3 regions of the Kocuria arenosa genome follow, and region 3 is predicted to be linked to each of the others. Evidence: riboswitches for the same ligand, from Rfam matches in the RefSeq annotation. Region 3 holds a riboswitch; each other region holds the start of a gene.
What was found. Region 3 has a riboswitch for S-adenosylmethionine ahead of ACFYE3_RS09320 (nuclease PIN). Riboswitches for the same ligand answer to the same signal wherever they lie in the genome.
Positions count from the first base shown of each region.

Region 1: linked by a shared signal. The riboswitch ahead of ACFYE3_RS16350 (O-acetylhomoserine aminocarboxypropyltransferase/cysteine synthase family protein) and the one ahead of ACFYE3_RS09320 (nuclease PIN) in region 3 are both predicted to bind S-adenosylmethionine.
Region 2: linked by a shared signal. The riboswitch ahead of ACFYE3_RS11830 (bifunctional o-acetylhomoserine/o-acetylserine sulfhydrylase) and the one ahead of ACFYE3_RS09320 (nuclease PIN) in region 3 are both predicted to bind S-adenosylmethionine.

Region 1 covers NZ_JBHZTA010000011.1:67,890-71,958, reverse strand. Annotated here, with positions in the region: gene ACFYE3_RS16355 (cystathionine gamma-synthase) at 1-459, opposite strand, end outside; gene ACFYE3_RS16350 (O-acetylhomoserine aminocarboxypropyltransferase/cysteine synthase family protein) at 468-1,796, opposite strand; SAM riboswitch class IV at 1,835-1,956, opposite strand; gene ACFYE3_RS16345 (Lrp/AsnC family transcriptional regulator) at 2,067-2,519, opposite strand; gene ACFYE3_RS16340 (thiamine pyrophosphate-dependent enzyme) at 2,762-3,937, shown strand; gene ACFYE3_RS16335 (alpha-ketoacid dehydrogenase subunit beta) at 3,934-4,069, shown strand, end outside.
Region 2 covers NZ_JBHZTA010000006.1:121,996-126,064, forward strand. Annotated here, with positions in the region: gene metX (homoserine O-acetyltransferase MetX) at 1-327, opposite strand, end outside; gene ACFYE3_RS11830 (bifunctional o-acetylhomoserine/o-acetylserine sulfhydrylase) at 324-1,736, opposite strand; SAM riboswitch class IV at 1,813-1,928, opposite strand; gene ACFYE3_RS11835 (VOC family protein) at 2,070-2,708, shown strand; gene ACFYE3_RS11840 (hypothetical protein) at 3,355-3,927, shown strand.
Region 3 covers NZ_JBHZTA010000004.1:202,249-206,317, reverse strand. Annotated here, with positions in the region: gene ACFYE3_RS09335 (DMT family transporter) at 1-248, shown strand, start outside; gene cspE (transcription antiterminator/RNA stability regulator CspE) at 462-668, shown strand; gene ACFYE3_RS09325 (hypothetical protein) at 921-1,217, opposite strand; SAM riboswitch class IV at 1,636-1,761, shown strand; gene ACFYE3_RS09320 (nuclease PIN) at 1,775-2,002, shown strand; gene ACFYE3_RS09315 (PIN domain-containing protein) at 2,014-2,397, shown strand; gene ACFYE3_RS09310 (glycosyltransferase family 4 protein) at 2,401-3,570, opposite strand; gene ACFYE3_RS09305 (cell division protein PerM) at 3,743-4,069, shown strand, end outside.

The sequences.
Region 1 (4,069 bases), on a different contig from region 3:
CCACAGCACCCTCGTGGCGCCGGGCCGCACGGCCGCGCGGACCGCGTCGAGGTCCGTGATCTCCACGGGCGTGTGCGCGATCTCCCACGGGGCGAGGACCGTGGTGATCAGCCGGTTGGTGCCGCCGTAGCCGTCGGCGCCGAGCACGATGTGGTCGCCCGGGCGCAGCACCGCGCGCAGCAGGGCGTCCTCGGCGGCGATCCCCGAGGCGAACGCGAACCCGCGCTCGCCGCGCTCCAGGGCCGCGAGCTGCTCCTCGAAGCCGCTGCGGGTGGGGTTGGAGCCGCGGCTGTACTCGTGCCCGGCGCGCAGCACGTTGATCCCGTCCTGGGCGAACGTGGAGGTCTGGTAGATCGGCGGGATGACCGCCCCGGTCAGCGGGTCGGGCTCCTGGCCGGCGTGGACGGCGGTGGTCGTGAAGCCCCGGTGGCGGGTGCGGGTCTCGGTGGAGGACGTCATGGCGGTGCTCACTTCCGGGAGGTCTGGACGGTGGCGACGACGGTGTCGAGGGCCTGGCCGAGGTCGGCCACGAGGTCCTGGGGGGACTCGAGGCCGATCGACAGCCGGATCGTGGTCTCGGCGATCCCGCCGGCCCGGCGCTGCTCGGGGGTCAGGCGGCAGTGCGTCATCGCCGCCGGGTGGGCCACGAGGCTGCGGGTGTCGCCGATGTTGGCGACCAGCTTGAACAGCCGCAGCGCGTCGATGAACGGGCCCACGGCGTCGTCCGGGGCGGCGAGGTCGAAGGAGAACACGGAGCCGGTCCCGCGCGGGAAGTCGCGGACCGCGATCCCGGCGCCCGGGTCCCCGGGCACGCCGGGGTGGTGGACGCGGGCGACGGCGGGGTGCTCCGCCAGGAACTCGGCCACCTCCAGCGCGGAGGCCGTGTGGCGGGCCACGCGCAGGTCCAGGGTCTCGGTGCCCTGCAGGATCTGGCTGGCGTTGAACGGGGACAGCGTGGTCCCGAGGTCGTGCACGTACTTGGCGCGGACGAGGTGCAGGTAGGGGCTGGCCCCGGCGCACTTGTCGACCAGGCTCAGCCCTCCCCAGCGGGCGCGGGCCCGGGTGAACTGCGGCCACTTGTCGGGCCGCGCGGACCAGTCGAAGGTCCCGCCGTCCACGACCGCCCCGGCGAGCGCGTTGCCGTGCCCGCCCAGGAACTTGGTGGCCGAGTGCACCACGATGTCGGCACCCTTCTCCAGCGGCCGGTACAGGGCCGGGGACGCGAGGGTGTTGTCGACGACGACGGGCACCCCGGCGGCCCGGGCGACGTCGGCGATCCCGGGCAGGTCCGGGAGGGTGGCCAGGGGGTTGCCGATGGACTCGAGCAGGAACGCGCGGGTGTCGGGGCGCACGGCCGCGGCCCACGCCCCCGGGGCGGTGGGGTCCACGAAGGAGACCTCGATGCCGTAGTCCGCGAAGGAGTCGGTGAGGAGGTCCACCGTCCCGCCGTAGAGCTTCTCGGAGGCCACGAGGTGCTTGCCGGCGCCCTGGCCGAGCAGTGCCAGCAGCGCGACGGCCACGGCGGACTGCCCGGAGCCGGTCGCCACGGCGCCCGCGCCGCCCTCGAGGTCGCTGATCCGCTGCTCGAGCACGGCCACCGTGGGGTTGCCGGTGCGGGTGTAGGTGAAGCCCGCCCGGGTCTGCGCGAACATCTGCCGGGCCGCCTCGTAGTCCGGGAACTCGAACGCCGCGGTCTGGTAGATCGGCACCGTCAGGGTGCGCTGGGTGACCTGGTCGTGGGTGCCGGCGTGGATCTGCCGGGTCGCGAGGTCGTGGTCGGTCACGGGGGTGGACATGGCGCTGCTCCTGTGCGCTTGCTCTTACCCGCACCGGTCATCCGCGCCGGCCCGGTGGGCACGCCGCGGAAGATGCAGGCCGCTTCCTCATCCGAACCACCCAATGAGCATGGGGTTGGTGCGTGACCAAGTCGGAGCTTGGCGGTCACGTCTCGTGAAGCTGGAACAACACTATGCGCAGAGGTAGTGGGTGTCCCTCCGCGACGGAAGATGACGACCGTGACGGTTCATGACGCCGGCCGTGCGCGGCGGACGTGCCGGGCCCGGGCGTCAGGCCCGCGTGTCGATGTCCTCGAAGATCAGGAACGTCTGGGTGTCCACCACGCCGGGCAGCTGCTGGACGTGCTCGAAGATGACCTGGCGCAGGTGCACGGTGTCCACGGCCCGCACGAGGAGCATGACGTCGAAGTTCCCGCCCACCAGGGCGATGTGGTGCACGGCCGGGATCGCCCGGAGCTGGGCGCACAGCTCCCGCCAGGTGTTCTGCTGGAGCTTGAGCGTCACGTAGGCGGAGGCCTGCAGGCCCGCCCGCACCGGGTCGATCACGGTGCTGAAGCGCAGGATCACCCCCTCGTCCCGGAGCCGGTTGATCCGGGCGTAGGCGTGGGCGCGGGAGACGTGCACGGCCGCGGCGATCGCGGTCACCGACTGCCGGGCGTCCCGGGACAGCTCCGCGAGGATCTTCCGGTCGGTCTCGTCCAGCGTCACGGGCGTCGAGGGCACGGCGGGCTCCTTCGCGGCGGGTCGGTCGCAGCGTCCGGAACGCGCCGGACGAATGCGTGTGCTCCACGCCACACTAGAACATTTCGTCCACGCACAGTGCACTGTCTGTCTCAGTCTTCTGCATTTTCCCGGTTCTGTGGATACGAACCATGCCGGGTTCCCATACTGGGGAGACAGAGCTGCACCAGCCTTCCTGCCTCCCCGGGCCCGCGAGCGGACCGGGGACCGACCGAGGGGACACCATGAGCCAGACCGTCGAGACCCCCGGGGACCCCATCCTCCGGGCCTCCCAGACCTTCGGCATCACGCCGGAGCAGTACATGCTCCCGGCCCGCGGCGAGATCCGCATGGTCGACCCGAGCGGGAGGCTGCTCGCCCCCGAGGAGCAGGGCACCGGCCCCGGCCACGAGTACCCGCTGCCCGCCCGGGACGTCCTGCTGGAGGCCTACGAGAAGCTGGTGGTCGGGCGGCGGGTCAACGACCAAAACTCCGCCCTGGTCCGCCAGGGCCGGATGGCCGTCTACCCGTCCAGCCACGGCCAGGAGGCCTGCCAGGTGGCGGCCGCCCTGTGCCTCGAGGAGGGCGACTGGCTGTTCCCCACCTACCGGGACACCGTGGCGGTGATGACCAAGGGCGTGGACCCGATGCAGGTCATGGCGATCTTCCGCGGCGAGTGGCACGGCGGCTACGACCCGTACGAGCGCTGCGTGGGCATCCAGTCCACCCCGCTCACCACCCAGCTGCTGCACGCGGTGGGCGTGGCCCACGCCGCCAAGCTGCGCGGCGAGGACACCGTGGTCCTGGCGATGTGCGGCGACGGCGCCACCAGCGAGGGCGACTTCCACGAGGCCCTGAACTTCGCGGCCGTGTTCAAGCTGCCGGTCGTGTTCTTCGTGCAGAACAACGGCTACGCGATCTCCGTGCCCCTGTCCCAGCAGTCCGCGGCCCCGAGCCTCGCCCACAAGGCGGTCGGCTACGGCATGGCCGGCGAGCGCGTGGACGGCAACGACCTCGTGGCGCTGCTCGCCACCCTGCGCCGCGCCGTGGACCTGGCGCGCTCCGAGTCCGAGCCCCTCCTCGTCGAGGCGCACACCTACCGCATGCAGGCGCACACCAACGCCGACGACGCCACGCGCTACCGGGACGACGCCGAGGTGCAGGAGTGGATCGCCAAGGACCCGGTGACGCGGATGCGCGCCTACCTCGGCGCCGAGGGCGTGCTCGACGACGTGGCGGAGCAGCGCATCGCCGCCGCCGCCGAGGACGTCGCCACGGTGCTGCGCGACGGCATGAACGCCGACGTGGAGATCGACCCGCTCGAGCTGTTCCGTCACGTCTACACCGAGCAGACCCCGCAGCTCGCCGAGCAGGAGCAGTTCCTGGCCGCCGAGCTCGCCCGAGAGGAGACCGGACAGTGAGCACCCTGCACGCCCCCGCCCCGGCCGGCGGGGCCCGGGCGGTCAGGCCCGCCACCTTCGCCCAGGCGCTCAACACCGCTCTGGCCGACGCGCTGGCCGCCGACGACGCCGTCGTCGTCTTCGGCGAGGACG
Region 2 (4,069 bases), on a different contig from region 3:
GAACCAACGGTTCGTGTCGATGGCGGCGCCGGGGCCGATCAGGCCCTCCCACCAGCCGCCGCTCTCCGCGGCGCGCCTCTCGACCTCGGGCGCGCCGGGGCGGGCCCGCCCGCTCGCCACGTGGGTGTCCCCGGTGAGGGCGTGCTCGACGAGGACCGCGTTGGAGCCGTCCGGGGCGAGCGTCCCCCACGTCTCGTAGGCGATCCGGACGTCGGGCAGCCGGAAGCCCGACTCGAGCTCCAGCTCGCCGATCCCGGTCACCCGCGGCACGCCGTCCTCGCGGACGGCGGTCCCGGCGTCGGCGCCTCCCACGACCGTCACGGTCACTCCTGTCCTCCCTGCGCGGCCGCGGCCGCGGCGAAGCCGTGCTCCAGGTCCGCCAGGATGTCGTCGATGTTCTCCAGACCCACGGACAGGCGCACGAAGCCGGGCTCCACGCCGGCGGCCAGCTGCTCCTCGGGCAGGAGCTGGCTGTGCGTGGTGGACGCCGGGTGGATCACGAGGGAGCGGACGTCGCCGATGTTCGCGACGTTCGAGTGCAGGGTCAGGGCGTCGACGAAGGCGGCTCCGGCCTCCCGGCCGCCGTCGAGGACGAAGCCCAGGATGGACCCGGCGCCCCGGGGCGCGTACTTCTGCGCCCGCTCGTGCCACGGGGAGGACTCCAGCCCGGCCCAGGACACCGAGCGCACGTCCTGGCGCGCCTCGAGCCAGCGGGCCACCTTCCCGGCGTTGTCCACGTGCCGCTCCATCCGCAGGGACAGCGTCTCGATGCCCTGCTCGATGAGGAACGCGTTGAACGGGGAGATCGCCGAGCCGAGGTCGCGCAGCAGCTGCACCCGGGCCTTGAGGATGTAGGACAGGTTGACGCCGAAGGGGCCGTCCGCGCCCAGGGCCTCGGCGTAGACGAGTCCGCCGTAGGACTCGTCCGGCTGGTTGAAGCCGGGGAAGCGCTCCGGGTAGTGGCCGAAGTCGAAGTTCCCGGAGTCCACGATCACGCCGCCGATGGCCGTGCCGTGCCCGCCCAGGAACTTGGTGGCAGAGTGCACCACGACGTCCGCGCCCCAGCGGAAGGGCTGGATGAGGTAGGGGGTCGCCACGGTGTTGTCCACGATGAGCGGCACCTCGTGGTCGTGGGCGATCCCGGAGACCGTCTCGATGTCGAGCACGTCGTTGCGCGGGTTCGGGATCGTCTCGGCGAAGAAGGCCTTCGTGTTCGGGCGGACCGCTTGCCGCCAGGCCTCGGGGTCGTCGGGGTCCGCCACGAAGGTGGTCTCGATGCCGAGCTTGGGCAGCGTGAACTTGAAGAGGTTGTAGGTCCCGCCGTACAGGCTGGGGCTGGCCACGATGTGGTCGCCCGCGCCGGCGACGTTGAGCACCGCGAACGTCGTCGCCGACTGCCCCGCACTGAGCATGAGGGCGCCCACCCCGCCCTCCAGGGCGGCGATCCGGTTCTCCACGACCTCCGTGGTCGGGTTGCCGATCCGCGTGTAGATCGGGCCGAGCTCGGCGAGCGCGAAGCGGTCGGCCGCGGCCTGGGCGTCGGGGAAGACGAAGGACGTGGTCTGGTGGATCGGCAGGGCGCGGGAGCCGGTGACCGGGTCGGGGCTCTGCCCCGCGTGGATCTGCCGGGTCTCGAAGGCCCAGCCCCCGGGGTTCTCGGGGGTGGGCCGTCCGGTCGCGGCCTCGCCGGTGCGGGGGACGGAGACGTCGGTGCTGGAAGCGGGGAGATCGGACATGCCGTGGGACTCCTTGCGGAGGTCAGGGGTCCCGTCCCGGTCGAGTCGGTGCGGCCGGGAACGGCCGGGCGCCGGGGACCCGCGCTTGCTCGCTCGCCGGTCGCGAGGAGCCTGGTCTTCACCCAGGGCACCCCACCGCGGTGGAGGGTTGCCGGCCAGCTAGCTGGGGCTTGGACGCTGGCGCTCATGACCTGGACAGCATTCTCCGGATCAGGGCGTCACGGCGTCAAGCCGGACCCGGGCGTGACACCCGGCACGGGGCGTCGCCCGCACGACGCCCGGCGCGTCGCGGACCGATTTGGAGACCAAACTCACAGGGTGCACGATGTGCCCATGAGAGTCGACCACGTGTCCTACGCCTGCCGCCCGGAGGGCCTGGCGGCCACCACCGAGCGCATCGCGGACCAGCTCGGGATCGAGCCGGTCAAGGGCGGGGTGCACCCCCGTTTCGGCACCCGCAACATGATCCTGCCGCTGACGAACCACCAGTACGTGGAGGTCGTCGAGGTCCTCCAGCACCCGGCGGCGGAGAAGGCGCCCTTCGGCCAGGCCGTGCGCGCCCGGTCCGAGGCCGGCGGCGGCTGGCTGGGCTGGGTCGTGGAGGTCGAGGACCTCACTCCCTTCGAGCGGCGCCTCGGGCGCCACTCCGTGCCGGGCCAGCGGGTGTTCCCGGACGGCCGGTGCCTGGAGTGGCACCAGATCGGCGTGAAGGGCCTGATCGCGGACCCGCAGCTGCCGTTCATGATCCACTTCGACTCCGACCCGGAGATGCACCCGTCCCAGGCGCGGATCACGGACGTGGGGCTCGCGGGGATGACCATCGCCGGGGCCCCGGAACGGGTCGCCGAGTGGCTGGGCGCCCCCGTCGAGACCGCGCTCGAGGACCTCGAGGTCGACTGGCGCTATCCGGACGGCACCCCGGGGGTGCTCTCCGTCACGTTCAGCACCCCGGACGGCCCCGTCACCATCTGAGATCGGACGACCCCACCGGGCCGCTCCGCTCGCGGCCTCCGGGCTCGCAGCAGCCGCGGCTGCTCGTCGTGGTCATGGCCGCGGTCGGCGACCAGCCGTCGGGGCACTCGACGGGCCCGGCCACGATCGACGTCGGCCGGGGCCGATGTGACTCCCCCCGGGCGCGCTCTGGAGCCCCGTGGAACAAGTGCCTCCTCGGGGAGGTCCTGTGACCCGGCAACGATGTCACAAAACGTGTCGAACCGTCATGGTGCTGATGGTCCCTGGGGCCCCCGGCGGCGCCCGCGGGGCCTGCCTGTCGCGCCCCTCGGGGAAGGGCTGCTGCGGTGGCCGGCAGTTGTTCCCGCGGCTCCAGAATCCCGTGTGACCTGCAGGAACGCGACTGACTTACTGGTCAGCAGCCAGGGGGCACTCCTGGGCGCAGGCCGCGGAACCCCCGGCCCGTCCCGTCCCGCCCCCGGAGGAACGAGGTCCGACGGGACAGAGATTTGTTGCCATTGCTCCTGGTCGGACTCTTGAACGCGCCGCTAACCCCCTTCTACCGTGGTGTCACCCGGTTCTCAGGGAAGGCCCATCTCACAGGCCTTGACATAGATTCTCTCGCGTGCATGACGCTTTCTTCGTCATGCCCTCCTTAGGGGAAACCATGAACGATCTGCACAAGACTCTCGCCGGTGCGGCCATCGCGGCCGCCCTCCTCGGAAGCTCGCTGGGCGCCCCCGCATTCGCGGGCGAGGGCCATGAGCACGAGCATAACGGTCATCACCATGGCAAATCCAGCGATGACCACAAGCATGACTACGGCGACGAGAAGGACAACGCGAAGGACGACGAGAAGGACGACGGGGACGACAAGAACGGCGGCTGGTACCACGACGAGAACGAGAACGGCGAGAGGGACGACGAGGAGAAGTACCACCACGAGCACGTCTGGCAGCACGACGGCGAGCACTGGTACCACGACGAGAACGAGAACGGCAAGAAGGACGACGACGAGAAGTACCACCACGAGTTCACCTGGGAGCACGACGACGAGGACGAGGACTACGCGCACGCGTGGAAGGACTCCGACCGGGACGGCAAGGAGGACTGCGACGACGACGACGACGACAACGACGGCCAGAAGGACAAGGACGACAAGGACGACGACAACGACGGCGACGAGGACAAGCACGACGAGGACAGCGAGAAGAGCTACGCCTACCACGAGAAGGGCTGAGCTCGTCGGTGCCGACCGGAGGGACGAGACACGCATGAACCGGCGTGGGCAGTCCCTGCTGTCCTCGGCGCCGTCCTCGGTCTAGGTGCGCCGGGTCGTCGACCGCGACCTTCCGGGGCGGTGTCACGGACAGGTGGCGGCC
Region 3 (4,069 bases):
GCCGTCCCCGCTGGTACGCCGCCGTGGTCGCCGGCTACCTGGTGGCGTTCACGTGCCTGAGTCTCGCCCTGGCCGAGGGCATGGCGCTCGGGGTCGCCTACGGGATCTGGTCGGCCACCGGGGTGGCGCTGACGGCGCTCGCCGGCCGGCTGCTGTTCCGGGAGCCGTTCACCTGGGTGACGGCGGCGGGGGTGGCCCTCATCGTCGGCGGAGTGCTCCTGATCGAGCTGGGCGCCTCGCCGGCCTGAGCGGCTCCTGGCGGGGCCCCGGCACCGCCCGGGTGGCAGGGCGCCGGATCTCGTGTAGAGTGGTTCGCAGTTGTTGAGGTTCGTTTTTGTCTTTCAAGCAGTTCGGCCCACTCGGGTGCAGCAGTTTTTCTGAGAAGACGTTTTCCATGCATCACAACTGTTGTGTTTCTCGAACGTCGGGAAACGTTCATCTCATGAAGGATCAGGTCTCCCATGACTACCGGTATCGTCAAGTGGTTCAACGCTGACAAGGGCTTCGGCTTCATCACCCCCGAGGACGGCTCCAAGGACGTCTTCGCCCACTTCTCCGCGATCAACTCGAACGGCTTCCGCTCGTTGAACGAGAACGACCGCGTCGAGTTCGAGACCCAGGACGGCCCCAAGGGCCCCCAGGCTGCGAACATCAACGTCATCTCCTAAGGATCCCCGCGGGCCCCGGCCCGCTGATCCTCCAGAACCGTCGTCGGGCTCCGCCCGCCGGCGGTTCTGTCGTCGTACGCCACCGGCCACCCGGCACCGGGGCAGGACGTTCCGCACCGTGGCACGTCCTCGCGCGGTTCCGACCCCGCACGGTTCCAACCCTGCACGGTTCCGCTCCCGCACGGTTCCGCCCTCGCACGACGGAGGCCGCAGCCCGTTGGGCTGCGGCCTCCGTCGTGTCCCGTCCGCCGGCTAGGCCGACATCGGGAGGGATGAGGGGTGGAGCTTGAAGAACGGGTGCCGTCCGGTCGCCGCGAGGGCTCCGGGAACGAGGAGCTGGCGGTACTTGGCGCACCATTGCGCGGTTCCCTCCGTGTGCTCCGCCGCGGCGGCGAGGTCGTCGGCCTCAGGGCTCAGGTACTCCTGCACGTCCCCGTCGGTCGACGTGAGCCGGACGAGGTGCAGATCGGGGAGGGCGGTGACGGTCACGTCGATCCACTCCTCGCGCTGGTCGGTGGTGATGGCTGTTCTTTCTTCGGACATGGTCATGTTTTCTCCTGACGTTCTTGCAGGCATCCGATGGCGTTGCCCGCCGCTTCGTCATCCGATCCACCCGGGAACATCGGGTTGGCGCGCAGCGGGTCGGAGCCCCTTCCCGGACTCGTCGGGGATCGTCGATCTCCGGTCGAGCACGTGGACGCCGCATCTCGAGAAGCAGGTTCAGGCTACCCCGCTGCTCCGACACCACGACAGGCGAGTCGTGAGTTGTGTCACCGAAGCGTAATGCTCGGGGCCGTCGCCGGCGCCGTCCCCGGTTGTTCGAGGCCCATTCCAGCGCATCGATGTGTCGTCGAGGTGTCGGAGCGGTGACGCTCCGGGGAAGACCGGCGCACAGGAGGGTGGCCCCGGAATCCCCCGGGACGCCGCGCGCAGATGCGGTTCCGCCGGTGTGGTTCAATGGAGGAAGCTTCAAGAGACCCGGTCGGCAAGCTCCGACTTGACCGGGCACCAACCCCATGTTCACGGGTGGTTCGGATGACGAAGCGGCTCGCATCGCCGCAGCAGCGGTACCCGGTGCGAGCAAGAGCGCACGAAGGATCCCGGTCATGTCCGACCCCCGCCACCCTGCCGTCGCCCGCGCGGGCGCCTCCGAGGCCTCCCCGAGCGTCCCGGCACCGAGGGACTCCGTCCCCAACGACCCGACGCCGGGCGTCCCGGCGATCAGCGCCTCCGCCATGAGCCTCGAGGACTACGCCCGCGTGGTGCAGATCCGCGCCGAGTTCGTGGACTTCCTGCTGGCTCCGGCCCGCGGGGAGCTCGCCGCCGCGGCCTGAGGCCCGTCGCCGTGGACCTCCTCCTGGACCGTTCCGTGCTGCTGGGGGTGCGCACCCCGGAGCGCTGCCCCGAGCTGGCCGAGGTCCTGCGCCGGCACGGTCACCGGCGGCTCTTCCTCCCGGCCACCGTGCTCGGCGAGCTGCTCGCCGAGCGGCCCGACGAGATGCTGTGGGCGGAGCAGCTCGAGCTGCGCTTCCCGGGCCGGGTGCTGCCGGTCGACGCCGCCGTGGCCCGGGCCTGGGGCGCGCTGGGCGCGTCAGGGGCGGCCGACCCGCTCGCGGGGCTCACCGCCGCCACGGCCCTGGTGCACGGGCTGACCGTGCTGACCGCGGAGCCGGGGCGGTACGCCGGTACCGGGGCCTCCGTGCTGGACGCGTCCCCCGCGCGGCGGTAGCCCTCAGGCGGCCCGGCGGTGGCGCCGGCCTCGCCCCTGCCCCGAGAGCGCCACAGCACTCTCGTAGTGCTCGAGCAGCTGCCCGACCAGCACGTCCCACGTCCGGCCCTGGACCGCGGCGTGCGCCGCGACGCCGAACGCGGCCCGCTTCGCCTCGTCGCCCAGGAGATCGGTCACGTGACCGCGCAGCGCCCCGAGGTCGCCCGGGGGATAGAGCCAGCCGGTGCGGGACCGGTCCACGAGGTCGAGGGGCCCGCCCCGGCCGGTCGCGACGACCGGCACCCCGGAGGCCATGGCCTCCTGGATCGTCTGGCAGAACGTCTCGAACTCGCCGGGATGGACGAACACGTCGAAGGAGGCCATGATGCGCGCGAGGTCCGCGCCGCTGCGGCGGCCGGTGAAGTGGGCCTGCGGGAGCCGGCGGCGCAGGGCGTCCTCCTCCGGCCCCGAGCCCACGACCACCAGGCGCGTGCCGGGCAGGTCCGCGACCGCGGAGAGGTCCTCGACCTGCTTCTCCGGTGCGATCCGGCCCACGTAGCCGACGATCCGCCGGCCGCCGCCGACCTCCCGCCGCCACTGCTCGTCCCGGTGCCGCGGGGAGAAGCGGGTGGTGTCCACCCCGCGCCGCCACAGGTGCACGTCCCGGACGCCGTGCTCGGTGAGCTGCCGGACCGCCGAGGTGGACGGCGCGAGCGTGAGCGTCGCGAGGTTGTGCATGGAGCGCACGTGCCCCCACAGGAGCTGCTCGAGGAACGGCGCCCCGTACTTGGCCGCGTAGCCGGGCACGTCCGTCTGGTAGACCGCCACGCACGGCACCCCGAGCTGCTGGGCCGCCAGGATCGCCCGGCGGCCCAGCACGAACGGGGAGGCCACGTGGACCACGTCCGGCCGGAAGCGCTCCAGCTGCCGGCGCACCCGCGCCACGGTCCCGCCGGCCACCCGCACAGCGGGGTAGCCGGTGAGCGGCACGGCGGGCAGCCGGTGCACCGGCACCCCGTCGAGGTCCTCGACGACCTCCTCCGCGAGGCGCCCGAGCGGCGCGGGGTCGTAGGACGGCGCCACGACGACGACGTCGTGCCCCCCGGCGACCAGCTGCTCGACGACCCGCAGCGCCGAGTGGGTGACTCCGTTCAGGTGGGGGAGGAACTGCTCGGCGACCACGGCGACTCTCATGGGCCCGAGCCTGCCCGGACCGGGCGACCGGACGGCGAGCGGGGCGTGGCCCGCCGGTGAAGGCGCCGTGAAGCCTCTGCCGGGGCGCCGCGCGGGCGTGGGAGGATGGGCGGTGATGAACTCCCTTGGCTCTTCTTCCCCCGCTGCACGCCCCGACCGCAGGGGTGTGCCGATGCCGCTGTGGCTGCAGGGCGTGCTGGAACTCGGCTCCGTGGCCGTGGTGTCCTACCTGCTGGTCCTCCTGAGCGTCCTCATGGTGTGGCTCGCCGACGGCTTCGACACCCTCGGTCTGACCGGCGGGTTCGTGCTCTCCGGTCACGTGTGGCTGCTCGCCCACCTCACACCGCTCCAGGTGGCCCTGGACCCGGGTGCGGGGCTGCCCGCGACCAGCGGGACGCTCAACCTCGTCCCGCTCGGGCTGACCCTGGTCCCGTTCGCGCTCGCGTGGCACGCCGGCAGTCGGTTGGCGCGCGCCTGCTGGGAGGGCCAGTTCTGGCAG